Regions from separate parts of the Lentzea sp. HUAS12 genome, predicted to be linked through region 1. Evidence: predicted binding sites of a transcription regulator. Region 1 holds the regulator's gene; the other holds the start of a gene.
The links. Region 1 encodes HspR, which represses chaperone genes until heat shock. Its sites were predicted from a motif close to ANNTTGAGTNNNNNNNACTCAANNT; they were not measured.
Positions count from the first base shown of each region.

Region 2: the regulator HspR is predicted to act here: its motif matches at 4,435-4,459, upstream of ND450_RS38125 (adenylate cyclase).

Region 1 is NZ_CP099738.1:7,234,294-7,243,573, reverse strand. It holds gene glyA (serine hydroxymethyltransferase) at 1-554, shown strand, start outside; gene ND450_RS33535 (TetR/AcrR family transcriptional regulator) at 537-1,112, opposite strand; gene ND450_RS33530 (SDR family oxidoreductase) at 1,198-2,097, shown strand; gene ND450_RS33525 (hypothetical protein) at 2,079-2,582, opposite strand; gene ND450_RS33520 (heat shock protein transcriptional repressor HspR) at 2,579-3,007, opposite strand; gene dnaJ (molecular chaperone DnaJ) at 3,013-4,176, opposite strand; gene grpE (nucleotide exchange factor GrpE) at 4,360-4,992, opposite strand; gene dnaK (molecular chaperone DnaK) at 4,989-6,857, opposite strand; gene ND450_RS33500 (DUF4097 family beta strand repeat-containing protein) at 7,039-7,881, opposite strand; gene ND450_RS33495 (hypothetical protein) at 7,959-8,513, opposite strand; gene ND450_RS33490 (TetR/AcrR family transcriptional regulator) at 8,518-9,093, opposite strand; gene ND450_RS33485 (multidrug efflux SMR transporter) at 9,102-9,280, opposite strand, start outside.
Region 2 is NZ_CP099738.1:8,122,615-8,131,894, forward strand. It holds gene ND450_RS38110 (S8 family serine peptidase) at 1-2,753, shown strand, start outside; gene ND450_RS38115 (hypothetical protein) at 2,805-3,080, opposite strand; gene ND450_RS38120 (mechanosensitive ion channel family protein) at 3,230-4,312, opposite strand; gene ND450_RS38125 (adenylate cyclase) at 4,460-5,461, shown strand; gene ND450_RS38130 (hypothetical protein) at 5,464-6,444, shown strand; gene ND450_RS38135 (adenylosuccinate synthetase) at 6,444-7,658, shown strand; gene ND450_RS38140 (NUDIX hydrolase) at 7,609-8,253, shown strand; gene ND450_RS38145 (M1 family metallopeptidase) at 8,231-9,280, opposite strand, start outside.

The DNA of each region.
Region 1 (9,280 bases):
CGCACAAGACGCTCCGGGGCCCGCGCGGCGCCATGATCCTCACCGACGCCGCCCACGCGAAGGCGATCGACCGCGCCGTCTTCCCCGGTCTGCAGGGCGGTCCGCACAACCACACGACCGCCGCGATCGCGGTGGCGCTCAAGGAAGCGGCCACGCCGGAGTTCCGCGAGTACGCGCACACGATCGTCGCGAACGCGCAGGCGCTCGCGGAGGCGTTGCTCGAACGCGGCTTCGACCTGGTCTCCGGCGGCACGGACAACCACCTGGTGCTGATCGACCTGACGTCGAAGCTGATCGGCGGCAAGCCGGCCGCGCAGGCGCTCGACCGGGCGGGCATCGAGCTGAACTACAACGCCGTCCCGTTCGACACGCGCAAGCCGTTCGACCCGTCCGGCATCCGGCTCGGCACGCCGGGCGTCACCACCCGCGGCCTCAAGCCCGCGCAGATGCCGTTGATCGCGGACTGGATGGACCGCGCGATCACCGCGCACGACGACGACCAGGCGCTGGACCGCATCGCCGCCGAGGTCGAGGAGCTACTCGGCTCGCTGTAGGGAGGCCGCGGCCTCCCGCACGTCACGGAGCGTCCGGCGGGCGATCTCGCCGAAGTCCCCGCCGGCCTCCAGCCAGTGCCCGTACCCGCGGTCGAACGCCAGCACGCCCAGCTCGGCGGCCACGGCCGCCTCCAGTTCCGGCACCCCGCGCCGCTTCAGCGCGTCCGTCATCGCGACGGCGAACCCGACCATCTTCAAGGCGGCCCGTTCGCGCAGCTCGTCGTTGCCCTCGATCACCGCCAGCCGCTGCGGCCCGTGCGCCCGGCGCTCGTCCGTGAACGTCCTCGCCGTCGCCACCAAGGCCGCCTCGACCGCCACCAGCGGCCCCGCCCCGGCAGGAGTACCGGCGATCGCGCCGCTCATCAGCTCGGCCAGCACCTCCTGACCGCCGAACAGCACCTCCCGCTTGTCGCGGAAGTGCCGGAAGAACGTGCTCTTCGTGAGCCCCGCGCGCTCGGCGATCTGCGCCACCGCCGTGTTCTCGTACCCCTGCTCGCTGAACAGGTCGAGCGCGGCGCGCACCAACCGCTCCCGCGCGTCCGGTTCCCATCGAGCCATGCGCCCATCATAAGTGACGAGACTAAGTCCCATCACTCTGCTACGGTTGATGAGACCAAGTCCCATCACTTCGAAGGACAGGCACATGAAGGTCTTCGTCACGGGTGCCAGCGGCCACGTCGGTTCAGCGCTGGTGCCGGAACTGCTGGGGGCAGGGCACGAGGTCGTCGGGCTGGCCCGCTCGGACGCGTCCGCCGCCAAGCTCGAGGCCCAGGGCGTCACCGTCCAGCGCGGTGACCTCGACGACCTCGACGGGCTGCGCAAGGGCGCCGCCGAGGCGGACGCCGTGATCCACCTGGCGTTCAAGCACGAGCAGATGTACGCGGGCGACTACCAGGGCGCCTCGGACGCCGACCTCGCCGTGGTCCGCGCGTTCCTCGACGAACTGGCGGGCACCGGCAAGGCGCTGGTCGGCACGGCGGGCACGCTGGTCTACTCCGGCCTCGGCCGCACGGCCACCGAGGAGGAGCGGATCTCCAGCGAGGGTCCGCGGGGCGCCGCGCGCAACGCGATCATCGACGCGCAGGGCGTCCGCGGTTCGGTCGTCGTGCTGCCGCCGACCGTCCACAGTGAACTGGACACGGCCGGCTTCATCCCGATCCTGATCAGAACCGCCCGCGCCACCGGCGTTTCCGGCTACCCCGGCGACGGCTCGAACCGCTGGTCCGCCGGGCACACGCGGGACGCGGCACGGCTCTACCGGCTCGCGGCCGAGAAGGCGCCGGCGGGCTCGGTGCTGCACGGGGTGGACGAGGAGGCCATCACCATGAGGGAGATCGCCGAGGTCATCGGCCGGAAGCTGGGCGTGCCGGTCGAGGGCATCCCGGAGGAACGGGCGCAGGAGCACTTCGGCCCGCTCGCGTTCATGGTCTCGCGGGACGCGCCGACCTCGGCCGAGCGCACGAAGTCGTTGCTGGGCTGGGAACCGCAGGAACCCGGCCTCCTGGAAGACCTGGAAGCCGGGTTCTACTTCGACGAGAGGTGAGCTTCGAGTTCCGCGTGCGCGTCGGAGAGCACGCCACCGGGATCGGGCTCGCTCAGTGCCGCTCGTTCCAGCACGGCCAGCGTTTCCGGCGTGCGGCTCCACTCGGTGAGCGGTCCGTCCTTCGGACCCTCGCGCACGAGTCCGGCCAACGCGATCGGCGTGGCGAGGAAGTACTCGCGCAGGGCCGCCTGTTCGCGCGGGTCGCCCTTCTCGTACGCCTCGGCGACGAGCCGGAGCCAGAAGAAGTCCGCCTCCAGCTCACCGAGTGCGATCAGCTCCACCACGCGCGGGAGCAGGTAGCGCACGAAGTTCTCGTCGCCGATCGTCCCCGATTTCAGCCAGAACTTCCCGACCTGTTCGGAAGTCAAGTGGCGCAACGGAACCGTGGTGAACGGCGCGACGTTCGCCGCGTCCACGCAGTGGTCGCAGAACTCGACCACGCGCGGACGCGGCGTCGCGAAGACCTCGTACAGGCGCTCGATCACTTGCGGGGCTTCGGCTTCCACACGACGAGCGCGGTCTCCTGCCGGATCGGCACGAGGTCGCGCCGGTAGGAGGCGTGCACGGCGGCGGCCGTGGAGTCGGCTGCCGCCAACGCCTGCGCGAGCTCCTGCTGGAGCTCGGCCACGCGGGAGCGCAGGGCGTCGACCTGGTTCTCCAGGTCGATGATCCGCTTGATGCCGGCGAGGTTGACGCCCTCGTCCTGCGAGAGGCGCTGGACCTCGCGCAGCAGCACGATGTCGCGCATCGAGTAGCGGCGGCCGCCACCGGACGTGCGGCCCGGCGACACCAGGCCCATCCGGTCGTAGGACCGCAGGGTCTGGGCGTGCAGGCCCGACAGCTGGGCCGCCACCGAGATCACGAAGAACGGCGTGTCTTCATCAGTCCCGGGAGGGAACGGAAAACCCACCGAACTCACCGCCCTTCAAGGAGTGCGTTCAGGTCACCGCGCGGGTCGTGGTCGGTCGTCACGTCGGCGTACGCCTGGAGGGCCTTGCGGGCCTCCGACGACAGGTTGTTCGGCACGGCGACCTCCAGGGTGATCAGGAGATCGCCCGCGGTCCCGTCCCGCTTCGTGATCCCCTTGCCCCGCGCCCGCAGCACCCGCCCGGAGGACGTGCCCGCAGGCACCTTCAAGGTCACCTTGCCGTCGAGCGTCGGCACGGTCAACGTCGTTCCGAGCGCGAGCTCGGGGAAGGTCATCGGCGCGGTCAGCGTCAGGTCGTTGCCCTGACGGCCGAACACGCTGTGCGGGTTGACGTGCACGCGCACGAACAGATCGCCGTTCGGACCACCGTTGCGCCCCGGTTCGCCTTGTCCCGCAAGGCGGATGCGCTGGCCGTCGTCGACACCCGACGGGATCCGCACGGTCAGCGTGCGGGTGCGGGTGCTGACGCCGTCGCCACCGCACTCGGGGCACGGGTCGTCGATGATCTTGCCCGTGCCACGGCAGTCGCGGCACGGCTCGCTGAACGCGAACGCGCCCTGCGAGCGCGTGACCAGGCCGGAGCCCGAACACGTCGCGCAGGTGTGCGGCGTGGTGCCGGGCTTGGCACCGGAGCCGTTGCAGGTCGTGCAGGCGGCGGGCGACGACAGGCGCAACGGCACCGTCGCCCCCTGCACCGCCTCGGTGAAGTCGATGCGGACGTCGGTCTCGACGTCCTCACCACGACGCGGCCTCGTGGCCGAACCCGGCGACGCGCCACCGCGCCGGTTGAACAGGCCGCCGAGCAGGTCGCCCAGGCCTCCGCCACCGGTGCCCTGCGCGGCACGGCCGAACAGGTCGTTGACGTCGAAGCCGCCGGAGCCGAAGCCACCGGAGCCCGGGAAACCGCCGCCGCCCGCGAACAGGCGGCGGGCCTCGTCGTACTGCTTGCGCTTGGCCGGGTCCGACAGGACGCCGTAAGCCTCGGAGACCGCCTTGAAGCGGGCCTCGGCCTTGGCGTCACCGGGGTTCGCGTCGGGGTGCAGCTCGCGGGCGAGCTTGCGGTACGACTTCTTGATCTCGTCCGCGGTCGCCTCTGAGGAGACGCCCAGCTCGCGGTAGAAGTCCTTTTCGATCCAGTCCCTCTGACTCACCGGACGTCTCCTCCTTTCCCTGTGCCGTGACCGGCAGCCTTGCCTCGTGTTTCGGTGTTCAGACGGGTGCGTCGCGGTGCCGGCCCCGCGTCCTCGTCCTGGTTCGGCCGTGGACGTGGGGCCGGTGCCGCGAGGCGCCCTGCTGGGCGCCGGAAGACGCGGCGGCGGTTGCCGGTCGTGGCACTAGGCGTCTTCGGCCGGGGCTGCTGCGGCGGGCTCGTGGTCGGTCACCGCGACGAGCGCGGGCCGGACGAGCTTCTCGCCGAACGTGTAGCCGCGGCGCAGGACGGCGGTCACGGTCGGTCCGTCGACGTCCGGGGACGTGCTGTGCTGCACGGCCTCGTGCACCGACGGGTCGAACGCCTCGCCCTCGTGCGCGAACGGCTCCAGGCCCGACTTCTGCAACGTGGAGACGAGCTTGTCCGCGACCGCCTTGAACGCACCGGTCAGGTCGCCGTGGGCGGCGGCCCGCTCGATGTCGTCCAGCACCGAGAGGAGCTCGGAGGCGACGGACGCCTTCGCGTTGGTGATCACCGCTTCGCGGTCGCGTTCCACCCGCTTGCGGTAGTTCGCGTACTCGGCGGTGAGCCGCTGCAGGTCGGCGGTGCGCTCGTCGAGCTGGGTCTTCAGCTCGGCGGCCACCTCGTCCACGACCTCGGCGACCAGGGGCTCTTCGGAAACCGGAGCAGCGCCTTCCTCGGGTGCCGCGTGGGCCGGCGGCCGGACCTCGCCCGTTTCGGGGTCGATCCGGCGCCGGTCGTTCACGACGACCTGAGGCTGCTCCTCGTCAGGGGCGGCATGCCTCGGTTCGGTCACTTCTTCTCGTCCTCGTCCACGATCTCGGCGTCGACGACGTCGTCGTCCTTCTTCGCACCGGCACCCGCACCCGCGGCACCCGGAGCCTCAGCACCGGGGGCCTCGGCGCCGGCGGCACCGGGGGCGTTGGCGTAGATCGCCTGGCCGATGGCCTGCGACTCGGTCGCGAGCTTCTCCACCGCGGCCTTGATGGCGGCGATGTCGGTGCCCTTGAGCGCCTCGTTCGCCTCGGTGATCGCGGCGTTGACCTTGTCCTTGATCTCGGCCGGGAGCTTGTCGTCGTTCTCCTTGACGACCTTCTCCGTCTGGTAGACGAGCGTCTCGGCCTGGTTGCGGACCTCGGCCTCCTCGCGGCGGCGCTTGTCCTCCTCCGCGTGGGCCTCGGCGTCCTTCACCATGCGGTCGATGTCGTCCTTCGGCAGCGCGGAGCCACCGGTGATCGTCATCGACTGCTCCTTGCCGGTGCCCAGGTCCTTCGCCGACACGTGGACGATGCCGTTCGCGTCGATGTCGAAGGTGACCTCGATCTGCGGCACGCCACGCGGGGCGGGCGGCAGGCCGGTCAGCTCGAACATGCCGAGCTTCTTGTTGTGGGCCGCGATCTCGCGCTCGCCCTGGAAGACCTGGATCTGCACGGACGGCTGGTTGTCGTCGGCCGTCGTGAAGGTCTCGGAGCGCTTCGTCGGGATCGTGGTGTTGCGCTCGATCAGCTTGGTCATGATGCCGCCCTTGGTCTCGATGCCGAGGGACAGCGGGGTGACGTCGAGCAGCAGGACGTCCTTGACCTCGCCCTTGAGGACACCGGCCTGCAGGGCGGCGCCGACGGCGACGACCTCGTCCGGGTTCACGCCCTTGTTGGGCTCGCGGCCGCCGGTCAGCTCCTTGACGAGCTCCGCGACGGCGGGCATGCGGGTCGAGCCACCGACGAGCACGACGTGGTCGATGTCGCCGACGGAGACGCCGGCGTCCTTGATCACGTTGTTGAACGGCGCGCGGGTGCGCTCGAGCAGGTCGGACGTGATGCGCTGGAACTCGGCGCGCGACAGCGTCTCGTCGAGGAACAGCGGGTTCTTGTCCGCGTCGACCGTGATGTACGGCAGGTTGATCGACGCCTGCGACGAGCTGGACAGCTCGATCTTGGCCTTCTCAGCGGCCTCGCGGATCCGCTGCAGGGCCATCTTGTCCTTGGTCAGGTCGATGCCGTTGGCCTGCTTGAAGCGCTCGACCAGCCAGTCGACGACGCGCTGGTCCCAGTCGTCGCCACCGAGGTGGTTGTCACCGGAGGTCGCGCGGACCTCGACCACGCCGTCGCCGAGCTCGAGCAGCGAGACGTCGAACGTGCCGCCACCGAGGTCGAAGACCAGGATGGTCTGCTCCTTCTCGCCCTTGTCGAGGCCGTACGCCAGAGCGGCGGAGGTCGGCTCGTTGACGATGCGGAGCACGTTGAGACCCGCGATCTGGCCGGCCTCCTTGGTGGCCTGGCGCTGCGCGTCCTCGAAGTAGGCGGGGACGGTGATGACCGCGTCGGTGATCTCTTCGCCCAGGTACGCCTCGGCGTCGCGCTTGAGCTTCATCAGCACACGCGCGCTGATCTCCTGCGAGGTGTACTTCTTGCCGTCGATCTCGTCGGTCTGCCAGGTCGTGCCGACGTGGCGCTTGACCGAGCGGATCGTGCGGTCGACGTTGGTGACGGCCTGGTTCTTCGCGGGCTGACCCACGAGGACCTCGCCGTTCTTGGCGAACGCGACGATGGACGGGGTCGTCCTCGAGCCCTCCGAGTTGGCGATGACCGTCGGCTCACCGCCCTCGAGAACGGCGACGACGGAGTTGGTCGTCCCCAAGTCGATGCCGACTGCACGCGCCATTGGAGTTCCTTCCGCTAGTACTTGTTGAGCGTTGCTGGCTCAAGTTTGCCATCTCACCCAAACTTGAGCCTACCCGACTCAAGCTTTCTGACTGGCTCAACGGCCGGGAAGGTCCCGTTGTTCCCTCAGAACGCACCGAGGGCCACCCCTTGTGGAGTGGCCCTCGACACAATCCCCTGGTCTAGATGCCCACGACCCGGACGTCCCCCGACCCGGTGTCGAGCCGCAGCTCGGTCTTCCCCGACGGATCGGTCGGCACGTTGATCCGCCGGTCACCGCTGCCCGACTGCCCGAGGACCTTGAACGGACCGCCCGGCACCCGCAGGAGGATGTCGCCGGATCCGGAGTTCGCCCGCACCGGCCGCTCCGAGAGCAGCGTCAGGGCGATGTTGCCCGAGGAGGCGTCGGCCGTGACGTCGTTCTCCATCGCGGTGCCGTTGATGTCACCGGAGTGGGTGAGGAGCGTCGCCTTGCCCTTGATCGCGTCGAGCGTGATGTTGCCCGAGGAGACCTCCACGATCAGGCTCCCGCCGACCCCCGCGGCGTCGACGTCGCCCGATCCCGAGCTGACCCGGACGTCCCCCCGGACGTCCTGGATCTTGAGGTTGCCGGACCCCGTCCGGTAGTCGACCCCGGCCACGCCGTCGAAGATGCCGTCGCCGGACCCCGTCGAGCCCTGCACGGTGATCTTCTCGTCCGGGACCAGGACCTCGTAGTTGATCTCGCAGTCCCGGCCGCACCCGTCGAGCACCAGCGTGTCGCCCTCGACCCGGTGCGCGACGCCCGACGGCTTGGTGTTCTTCGTGTGCTCGACCCGGCGGTGGATCTTCGCCTCGGTCAGCCCCTGCTGGTACCGGATCGTCACGTCGCCGGCGTCGTCGTCGCTGCGGACCTTGACCGACGTGAACTTCTCCGCGACCACGTGGTCGTCGGAGAACTCGTACTTCACGATGCGGATGCCACAGCCGGTCGACACCATGAGCACCGCCCCCGCAACCAACGCCACCAGCGCCGTCCTCATCATGACCTCAAAAGTAGAGGCGGCGGGGCTCGGCGACACGGCTGCACGCCCCCGGAGCAGGGGTGGGGTTCTCCCTACCCTCAGGCCAGTTCCTCCAGCACCGCGCGCAACGCGGGGGCCGTGCGGGCCGGGTCGTTCAGGAAGCGGGTCGACGCCAGCACGTGCGCGGGCGCGATGCGTTCCCACAGCAGGCCGTCGACCGGCACCTCGGCGATGTGCAGCTCCACGCTCTGCGCCCACCGGCCGATGCGCGACTCGATGCCGCGCAGCACGTCGCCGATCGGCAGCGCGGCAGGGCTCTGCACGCGGTGCAGCTGCTCGATGCCGGGCTTCAGCGCGAGCACGGCGGCCCGGCTGGCGGGCCTGGTCAGCAACGCCGTGGCGTCCTCGGGGGCCGGGGGTTCGGCGCCGCGCGTGCACGCGTCCAGCGCGTCCGCCCACCAGCCCGGCCACTCGGCGGTCACGGCGGCGCGGTCGGTGCCGAGCGGCACCTGCACCGGCAGCGACGGCTCCAGGCCCGGCACGTGCGGTTCGACGTCGACCGACAACGCCAGCGAGTCGCGCACGTACAGCGCGGCGAGCAGCCCCAGGCTCACCCCGTGGCTGATGCCGGACACCTCTCGCGCGAACTTCATGGCCTCATTCTTCCCGCGGGGCGGCCGTGAGTTCGTCGCGACCGCGGATCAAGAAGGACACGATTGGCTCCAGCTCGGCCTCGTTCGGGGCGACGTCGGCGATCAGCCCCTGGATGAGCAGCCCGTCGATCGCCGCGAGGAACGCCCGGAACCCGGTGGGGTCGGCGGGCCTCGCGAGCTCCGCGACCAGGTCGAGCCACCGGCGCGCGGCGGGCTTGAGCTCGGGACGGCGGCCCGCCAGCAGGTACAGCTCGTACTCGGCGAGCGTGCGGCCGCGGTGCTCGTCGACGGCCCGTGCGAGGCACTGGGCGATCTCCCGCGCGCTGCCGGTCGCGACGACGTGCAGCATCTCGTCGCACAGTTCCTCGGCGGACCACAGCAGCGTGGCGATCAGCAGGTCGTCGAGCGTCGCGTAGTAGTAGGTGGGCGCCGTTGTCGGCACGCCGGCCTCACGGGCGACGCTGCGGTGGGTCACGCCGGTGACGCCGTCGCGTTCGATCACCCGCAGGGTGGCCTCGACGATGGCGCGCCGCTTCTTCTCGCCGCGCGCCTTGCGGCCGTCGACCTTCTGGAACTCCACTACCGCGGTCAGTGCGTCCTCCCGAGTTCGAGCGTCACCACGCCTCCGATGATCAGGGCCAGCCCGACGACCATCGTGGGGTTGAGCGTTTCGCCGAGGAACTTCCAGCCGATGACGGCGACGGCAGCGACACCGATGGCAGACCATACGGCGTACGCGACACCCACGGGCATACCCAACTTCAACG
Region 2 (9,280 bases), 890 kb from region 1:
CGCAGGCGGCGCAGTTCGCCACCGCGCACTCGAAGTGGGACGGCCGCGGCACCACCATCGCGGTGATCGACTCCGGCATCGACCTCGACACGCCGGCCCTGCAGACGACCAGCACCGGTGAGCGCAAGATCATCGACTGGTACAACGCGAACGCCACGAACTCCGGCGACGGCACCTGGGTCACGATGACCAAGACCGGCCGCACCGGCACGTTCGTCGAGGGCGGCAAGACCTACAAGGCGCCCGCCACCGGCGGTCCCTACTCGTTCGGCCTCTTCAGCGAGACCGCGGGCGACCTGAACCTCTCCAACAGCGAGACCGGCGGTGACATCAACCGCGACGGCGACCGCACGGACTCGTTCGGTGTCATCCAGGACATCACGACGAAGGAAGTCTTCGTCGACACCGATGGTGACGGCGACTTCACCAACAACAAGCGCATGATCGACTACAAGGTCAAGCAGGACGTCGGCTTCTTCGGCACCGACAACCCCGCGACCCCCGTCGTCGACCGCGTCGCGTTCGTCGTGCAGACCGACCGCTCGATCTACGACAACGCGGGCACGCCGTTCGTCAACCTGGGCATCTCGGGCGCCGCGCACGGCACGCACGTCGCCGGCATCACCGCCGCCCACAAGCTGTTCGACGGCAAGATGGCCGGTGCGGCGCCGGGCGCGAAGCTCATGGCCATCAAGGCCTGCCTCTCCACGCCGTCCTGCACGAGCTCCGGTCTCATCGACGGTGTCCTCTACGCCGCGCGCAACGGCGCCGACGTCGTGAACATCTCCATCGGTGGCCTCCCGGCCCTCAACGACGGCAACAACGCCCGTGCGGAGCTCTACAACCGCACGATCAACGAGTACAACGTCCAGCTGTTCATCTCGGCGGGCAACTCGGGCGCGGGCGCCAACACCGTCGGTGACCCGTCGGTCGCCACGGACGCGGTGAGCGTCGGCTCGTACATCACCAAGGAGACCTGGCTCTCCAACTACGGCTCGAAGACCGCGCAGAAGCAGAACCTGCACGGCTTCTCGTCGCGCGGCCCGCGTGAGGACGGCGGCTTCAAGCCGAACATCGTGGCGCCCGGCTCGGCGATCTCCACCACGCCGCGCTGGCAGGCCGGTGGCCCGGTGGCGGGCACCTACGCCCTCCCGGCCGGCTACGCGATGTTCAACGGCACGTCGATGGCCGCCCCGCAGGCGACCGGTGCCGCCGCGCTGCTCGTGAGCGCGTACAAGGCCACGCACAACGGCCAGCGCCCGACCAGCGCCGAGCTGCGCTACGCGATCCAGCGCAGCGCGAACTACGTGGACACCCTCGGTGCCTACGAGCAGGGCGCAGGTCTGTTCAACACCAACGCCGCGTGGAAGCTGCTGGACAAGCACGCCGTGCCGGACCAGGTCACCACGTCCGTCCCGGTCAACACCGTCCTCGCCGGCCTGCTGGCCACCCCGGGCGTCGGTGTCGGCATCCACGACCGCGAAGGCGTGACCGCGGGCCAGGAGTACACCCGCACCTACACGCTGACCCGCACCACGGGTCACCAGGACGAGACCTACAACGTGTCCTGGAAGGGCAACGACGGCACGTTCACCGCGGCCAAGAAGGTCAAGCTGCCGCTGAACACGCCGGTCCAGTTCCCGGTCAAGGTCAAGGCGAAGAACTCGGGCGCGCACAGCGCCGTCCTGCAGCTCGACAACCCGGAGACGCCCGGCGTCGACGTGCAGACCCTGAACACGGTGTTCGCGGCGGAGAACTTCAGCGCCGCCAACAAGTTCTCGGTCACGAAGTCCGGCAAGATCGCGCGCAACCAGTCGACCAGCCTCTTCGTGAACGTGCCCAAGGGCACGACCGCGCTGAAGGTCGACCTGACCGGCGGCGGCGCCGAGGCCGGCAAGGGCCAGGTCCGCTTCCTGCGCTACACCCCGCAGGGCGTCGGCTTCGACGTCAACTCGTCGACCAACTGCTACAACCCCGACGCGGGTGCCGGTTGCGCCGGTGGCTCGCCGACCAGCCGCACGGTGGCCAGCCCGATGGCCGGTGTGTGGGAGATCGTGATCGAGGCCCGTCGCACCTCCGACGCCGCCGAGGCGCCGTACTCGGTGACCGCGTCGGTGCTCGGCACGACCATCAGCCCGAACCCGGACGTCATCCCGTCCGCGGCGCTGGGTGCCCCGGTCGAGCGCGCGTACACCGTCACGAACACGCAGGCCAGCTTCAACGGCCGGCTCGCGGCGGGTGCGGTCGGCAGTGCCAAGACGGCCCGTCCGAGCATCGCGAACCTCGCGCAGCAGCAGTACCCGATCACCGTCGCGCCCGGCTCGACGAGGCTCACCGTCACGATCGGCAACCCCGCCGACCAAGGCGCCGACCTCGACCTGCTGGTCTACAACTGCACGTCGGGCAGCTGCGTGCTCGCCGGTCAGTCGGCGGACGCGGACTCCGAGGAGTCCGTGACCATCACCAACCCGGCCGCGGGCAACTGGGTCGCACTGGTGGACGGCTACGCGGTGCCCGCGGGCACCACGGAGTACGACTACTTCGACGTATTCACCTCGGCCGGTCTCGGCACGCTCACCGTGACCGACACCAACGCCGACCGCGCCGCCGGTGCGACGTGGAACGCGACGGGCGTCATCACGCCGCTGGGCCAGCCCGGTGCCGGCCGCGTGCTGCGCGGTGAGCTCGAGGTCCGCACGGCCGACAACACCGTCGTCGGTACCGGCGCGGTGATCGTCCAGGCGGTCAGCTAGCAGTCCGGTAGTACGTAGAAAGCCCCAGGACCCACGACGTCCTGGGGCTTTCTACGGTTCTGGCAGCCTGTTGTTCAGGGGCTCGTCCAAGTCCACCTTGGACACACCCGTGATCAGATATGCGTCTTCCACCCTGTCGACCGGCATCTCGGCGCGCAGGTAGCCGATTCTGGGATCCCGCGACTCGACGGTCGCGCCCAGCACCACCAGTGCCCGCTCGACCTCCTCGTCGCGTCCCGGCTGCACGGAGATCATGAGTGGCACTGTGAGGTGGCCGTCGCGCTTCGCCTGCTCGATCCGGTTCCTGTCCGGTTTCGCCGATGACACGACGGGGACCTCCGCGTTGGGCACGGCTGGGGACCCGTTCGTACCACAGCTACCGAGAGCCAGCGCGCAAAACGCGACGGCGAGCGGTCTTCTCATGGTGGGAGGACGGAGCGGGCCGCGCGGGCGGTTGCACCGACTTTCCCCGCGCCCTACTGCTTGGGCCCCGCAAACGCTTGCTCGCGCAGTGCGCCGTCGACGCTCTCCCCGAACACCCGCGCGTCCGTGTGCTGGTCAGAGGTCGGTTGCGCCTTCTTGACGCCGGTGACCGCCTTCGTGCGGATCTGCGGCAACGCACCGGCATGCTGGCGGTGCACCCAGTCCACCAGGTGCTCGCGCGTCAGGCACCGCAGGTCCCACAACTTGCCGGCGTCGGCCGCGCTCACGAGCGCACGCACCCGCACGAACCCCTGCGTCGCCTGAGTCACCTGCAACACGGACACCCGCCCGTCCCACAGGTCGCTGCCCTCCAACATGGACCGCATCTCCTGTCGCATCGCCTCGACCGGCACCGTCCAGTCGAGATCGAGCTCGACGGTCCCGAGCAACGCCGACTGCGTGCGAGTCCAGTTCTCGAACGGCGTCTTCAGGAAGTACGACGTCGGCAGCACCAGCCGCCGGTCGTCCCACAGGTGCAGCACCACGTACGTCAGCGTGATGTCCTCGACCCGCCCCCACTCACCTTCGACGACGACCACGTCGTCGAGCCGCACCGCGTCGCTGAACGCGATCTGCAGCCCCGAGATCAGGTTGCCCAGCAACGACTGCGCCGAGAACGCCGCCACCGCGCCGATCACCGCGGCCGACGCCAGCACCGTCGACCCGACCGCCCGCGCACCGGGGAAGGTCATCAGGATCGCGCCCACCGCCAGCACGCCGATGACCACCAGGACCAGTCGCCGCACCAGCGTGACCTGCGTGTGGACCCGCCGCGCGTGCCGGTTGTCCGTGACGTCCGTGCGGATCCGCGACAGCGATATGTCCACCAGGGTGCTGATCAGCGCCGACAGCAGCCACGCCCCGGCGAGGATCAGCGCGATGCCCAGCACGTGCAGCACGACCGGCGCGTCCACCGGGTACACGCTGAGGCTTATCTGGGCGGCCAGGAGCGCTCCGAACACCTGGCCCGGCCGGTACATCCTCCCGCTGTGGGTGAAGCGGCGGACCAGTCGGTGGACCACCTCCACCACCAGCAGTGCGAAGGCCACGGAGCAGCCCATGACGACGAACAGCACGTTTCCTCCTCCCGTGTCGGGATCGGGTACCCGACGTCCGAACGGGTGAACACCATGAGCCAACTCACGACGGTCGGCCGGAGCGGTTTGAGTCACACAGACCAGAACATGCTTGCGTTCGGGGTTTGAGTTTGTAAGACTCAAACCATGACCACAACGGAGGCGCTGGAACTGGTGGAGCGGGCCGGCTCGGCCGAAGCCCTGTTCGGGCCGCGCACCACCGACCCGGACAAGCGCAGGCAGGCGAAGCGCCTGTACCGCGCACTGGCCTCGGTCCTGCACCCCGACGTGGTCGGACCGGGCGACACCAGGGCGCACGCGGCCTCGGCGGTCCTGACCCGCCTGCACCACGAGTGGACGCACAGCACGACCGTCGAGCTGCGCACGAGGACCGGCGTCTACCGCATCGGCGAGCCGTTCGCGGTCGGCAGCATCGCCAACCTCTACGAGTCCGACGGTCCGCACGTCGTCAAGGTGGTGCGCAACCCGGCGCTCAACCCGTTGCTGCACGGCGAGTGGCAGGCGCTGCGCAGGCTCGAACGCTTCACCGACCGCAACCAGTGGCTGCGCCCCTTCTACCCGCGCCTGCTCGACACCTCCGGCGAGGTGGCCAAGGGCAGCAGGGCCTTCACGGTCCTGGACCCGCTGAAAGACGGCTTCGTGACGCTGAAGGACGTGCAGAACGCGTACCCGCACGGGCTGGACGGCCGCGACTACGCGTGGATGCACCGCAGGCTGCTCAAGGCGTTGGCCGGCGCGCACCAGATCGGGTTGGTCCACGGGGCCGTCACCGCCGAGAACGTCCTGGTGCACCCGGAGCAGCACGGCATCGTGCTGGCCGGCTGGTCCTTCGCCGTGGAGGAGGGCCAGCGACTCCTTGCCACCAGCAAGGCCATCGCCTACCCGCCTGAGGTCGCGGCGCAGGAACCGGTCACCGCCGCGACGGACGTCCACATGGCACACGCGCTGATGCTCGAAACGTTGGCGCAAAACGAGAAGCGCCAACGGTCGTTCGCAAACGGCTGTATGCAGGACCGGCCATCGCGCAGGCCGGACGCGCAAGACCTGCTGAACGAGTACGACGAACTGCTCGAAGAACTGTACGGACCAAGGGTTTTCCGCCCGTTCGCCCTTCCAGAAGGAGAATGACCATGGGACACGGCAAGTGGGACGACAACGCGTACGCCGCGGCCAAGACCTTCCGCGCGGCCAAGGGGATCGCCGACTTCGGCTACACCGCCTCGATCAGGTCGCAGCCCGCGTCGAGCTGGAAGGCCGCGCCGGCGCTGGACCCGTTCAAGGTCGCCTACCGCGAGTGCCGCGACTCGCCCGACCACGCCGACTCGACACCGATCGCCGTGCTGTTCGACGTGACCGGGTCGATGGGCGCGGTGCCGCGGATCATGCAGGGCAAGCTCGGCAAGTTGCACGGACTGTTGCAGCGCAAGGGATATCTCGCCGACCCGCAGCTGATGTTCGGCGGGATCGGGGACGCGGACAGCGACCGGGTGCCGTTGCAGGTCGGCCAGTTCGAGTCGGACAACCGCATGGACGAGCAGCTGCGCGACATCTTCCTCGAGGGCAACGGCGGCGGCCAGAAGAGCGAGTCGTACGAGCTGGCCGCGTACTTCGTCGCGCGGCACGTCGTCACCGACGCGTGGCAGAAGCGCGGCCGCAAGGGCTACCTGTTCATCATCGGTGACGAGCTGAACAAGCCGCGGCTGGAGGCGAAGCACATCCGGCGGATCATCGGCGACGACGTCCACCAGGACATCGACCCCGTGTCGGTCTACCGCGAGCTGGCGCGCAAGTGGAACGTCTACTTCATCCTCCCCAATCAGTCGTCGTACTTCAACGACGACGCCATCGGTGAGCACTGGCGGGCGATCCTCGGGCAGAACTTCCTCAAGCTCGACGACCCCGGCGCCGTGTGCGAGCTGATCGCCGCGACGATCGGCATGGAGGAGCAGGTGGTCGACCTCGACCAGGCCCTCGTGGACCTCGCCGAGATCGGCTCGGTCACCGAGAGCAAGGCCGTCGGCAAGGCGCTGGTCGCCGTCGGTGGCAGCAAGCGCGCGGTCGTGGCGGCCCCGCTCGGCATCGACGGTCCCGACGACGTGGCGCTGAGCTGATGAACGACCACGTGATCGTCGTCGGGCTGGGGTTCGGCGACGAGGGCAAGGGTGCCACCGTCGACGCGTTGTGCGCGGACGGGTCGGTGTCGGCCGTCGTGCGGTTCAACGGGGGAGCGCAGGCCGCGCACAACGTGGTCGTCGACGGCCGGCACCACACCTTCAGCCAGTTCGGGTCGGGCACGCTCGCGGGCGTGCCGACCTGGCTGTCGCGGTTCGTGCTGGTCGAGCCGATCGCGCTGGCGACCGAGTCGCGCGAGCTGGAGGCCGTCGGCGTCACGGACCCGCTGTCGTTGATGTCGATCGACGCCCAGGCGCTGCTCACGACACCGTTCCACGTCGCCGCCAACCGGGCCAGGGAGAGGGCCAGGGGCGACGACCGGCACGGGTCGTGCGGCAAGGGGATCGGCGAGACGGTCTGGTACGGCCTGCTCGCCGGGGCGGCCGAGGGGGACGTGGTGGAGGGGCAGCGGGTGCTCGGCGAGCCGGGCCCCGCCCCGACCGTGGGCGACTGCCTGAACCCGATCACGTTGCGGCGCAAGCTCGACGCGCTCGCCCGGTTCTACGAGCCGTTGATCGGCGAAGGCCCGGGCATCGGCGAACTGGTCGGGCTCTACCGCGCGTTCGCCGACGCCGTGCGGATCACCGCGGGCCACGAAGGGCTGCTCGACGCGGGCCGAGTCGTCTTCGAGGGCGCCCAGGGCGTTCTCCTGGACGAGACGTACGGCTTCCACCCGCACACCACGTGGTCGACGGTCGTGCCGCGCAACGCCCGCGAGCTGCTCCAGGGACGTCCGGCCCGGGTGATCGGCGTGACCAGGACCTACCAGACGCGGCACGGCGCGGGCCCGTTGCCGACGGAGGACCCCGCCGTGCTCGCGAGGTTCCCGGAGCGTCACAACGGCACGGGGGAGTTCCAGGGCGCCTGGCGAGCCGGGCACCTGGACGCGAACCTGCTCCGCTACTCCGTCGATTGCTGTGGGGGTATCGACGGCCTCGCGGTGACGCACCTGGACGCTCAGGGCTTGAAGGTCGCCACTGGTGATTCGCTGGAGGACCTGTCCGATCCCGTCGCCTACCTGGAGGACCTGCTCGGCGTGGACGTGCTCGTCACGGGCACGGGGCCGGCCAGGTCCGACTACGAGGTGCGGGAGAATCCACCACATGATCGAGTCGACGTTGGTCTCGGTGGACGTCATAGCGCTCCGGTTTGACCCGGACGCGCGCACGGTGCTCGTGGGGGTCGCACCGCGCGCACTGGAGCCGTTCGCGGGGGAGCTGGCGCTGCCCGGCGTCCTGCTGGGCCGCGGCGAACGGCTGCGCGACGCGACCACCAGGGCCGTCACGGGCAAGCTCGGCCTCGCCGAGGAGTCCGTGACGGCGACGGGCCAGCTCGCCACGTTCGACGAGCCGTCGCGTGACCCGCGCGGCCCCACTCTGTCGATCGCGCTGTGGGCCACCGTGACGGGCCCGTCCGGGGACGTGGCCGTCTGGCACCGGCTCGACGACGTGCCCGCGCTGGCGTTCGACCACGACCGGATCGTCGCCGACTGCCGGCCGTTGCTCGCGGACAAGCTCTGGCGCGACGTGGCGTTCACGGCGGGCCTGCTCGGACGCGAGTTCACGACGGCGCAGGCGCTCGACGTCACCGAGTCGCTGACCGGCGACCGGCCCTACCCGGCCAACCTGGGCCGCACGATGGACCGCGTGCCGGGTCTCGAACGCACCACCGAGCACGCGTCGGCGTTGCCCAAGGGCGGCCGTCCGCCGCTGGTCTGGAAGTGGTCTAGCGAGGCAGTTCGGGCTTGAACAGCCAGCGGTCGAGCAGGTCGCGGTGCCCGGCCAGCGCGATGAAGTCCTCGGTCGTCACGACGCCGTGCCGGTTGCGCGCACACCACTCCCGCAGCAGCGCGAAGAACGAGTCGTCGCCCATCTCGCGGCGCAGCGCGTGCACGGTCAACGCCCCGCGCTTGTAGACGCGGTCGTCGAACCACTGCGACCGCGTGGGCCGGCCGATCACGATGTCCTGCGGCAGGCGCCTCAGGAGGTCCCGCGCCGCCGCGGCGCACGCGTCCGCCGACCGGCCGCCGGACGCCTCGGACCACAACCACTCCGAATAGCTGGCGAAACCCTCGTTCAGCCAGATGTGCTCCCACGAGGCGAGCCCGACCGAGTTGCCGAACCACTGGTGCGCCAGCTCGTGCGCCACCAGCCGTTCCGACCCGCGCCGCCCGTCCACGTGGTTCGCGCCGAACGTCGACAGCCCTTGCGCCTCAACGGGAACGTCGAGCGCGTCGTCGGTCACCACGACCGCGTACCTGGCGAACGGGTACGGCCCGAACAGCGACGAGAACAGCTCTATCATCGCGTTCTGCCGGCCGAAGTCGTGGGCCACCAGGCGCTTGAGCCGCGACGGTGCCCAGACGCCGGGCAGCGCCTCGACGTACTGTCCGATCTGGACGGTCGCGAGGTAGGTCGCCATCGGCGCGGCCATCGAGTACGTCCACCGGGTGGTGCTGCCGGAGACCTTGCCGTCGACCAGCACCCCGTTGCACACCACGGTGTACGGCGACGGCGCGGTGACCTCCAGGTGGTACGAGGCCTTGGACGACGGTTCGTCGAGGCACGGGAACCACGACGGCGCCCCGATGGGCTGCGAGGCCACGATCGAACCGTCCGTCAGCTCGTCCCAGCCGAGGTCGCCCCACTCGGGCGTCGAGATCGGCTTCGGGACGCCCGAGTACCGGACCTCGACGGTGAAGGCGCCGCGCACGGCGGCGCGGACGTTCAGCACGCCACCCGCGTGCCCGTAGCGGGCCGGTCTGCCGTTGACCAG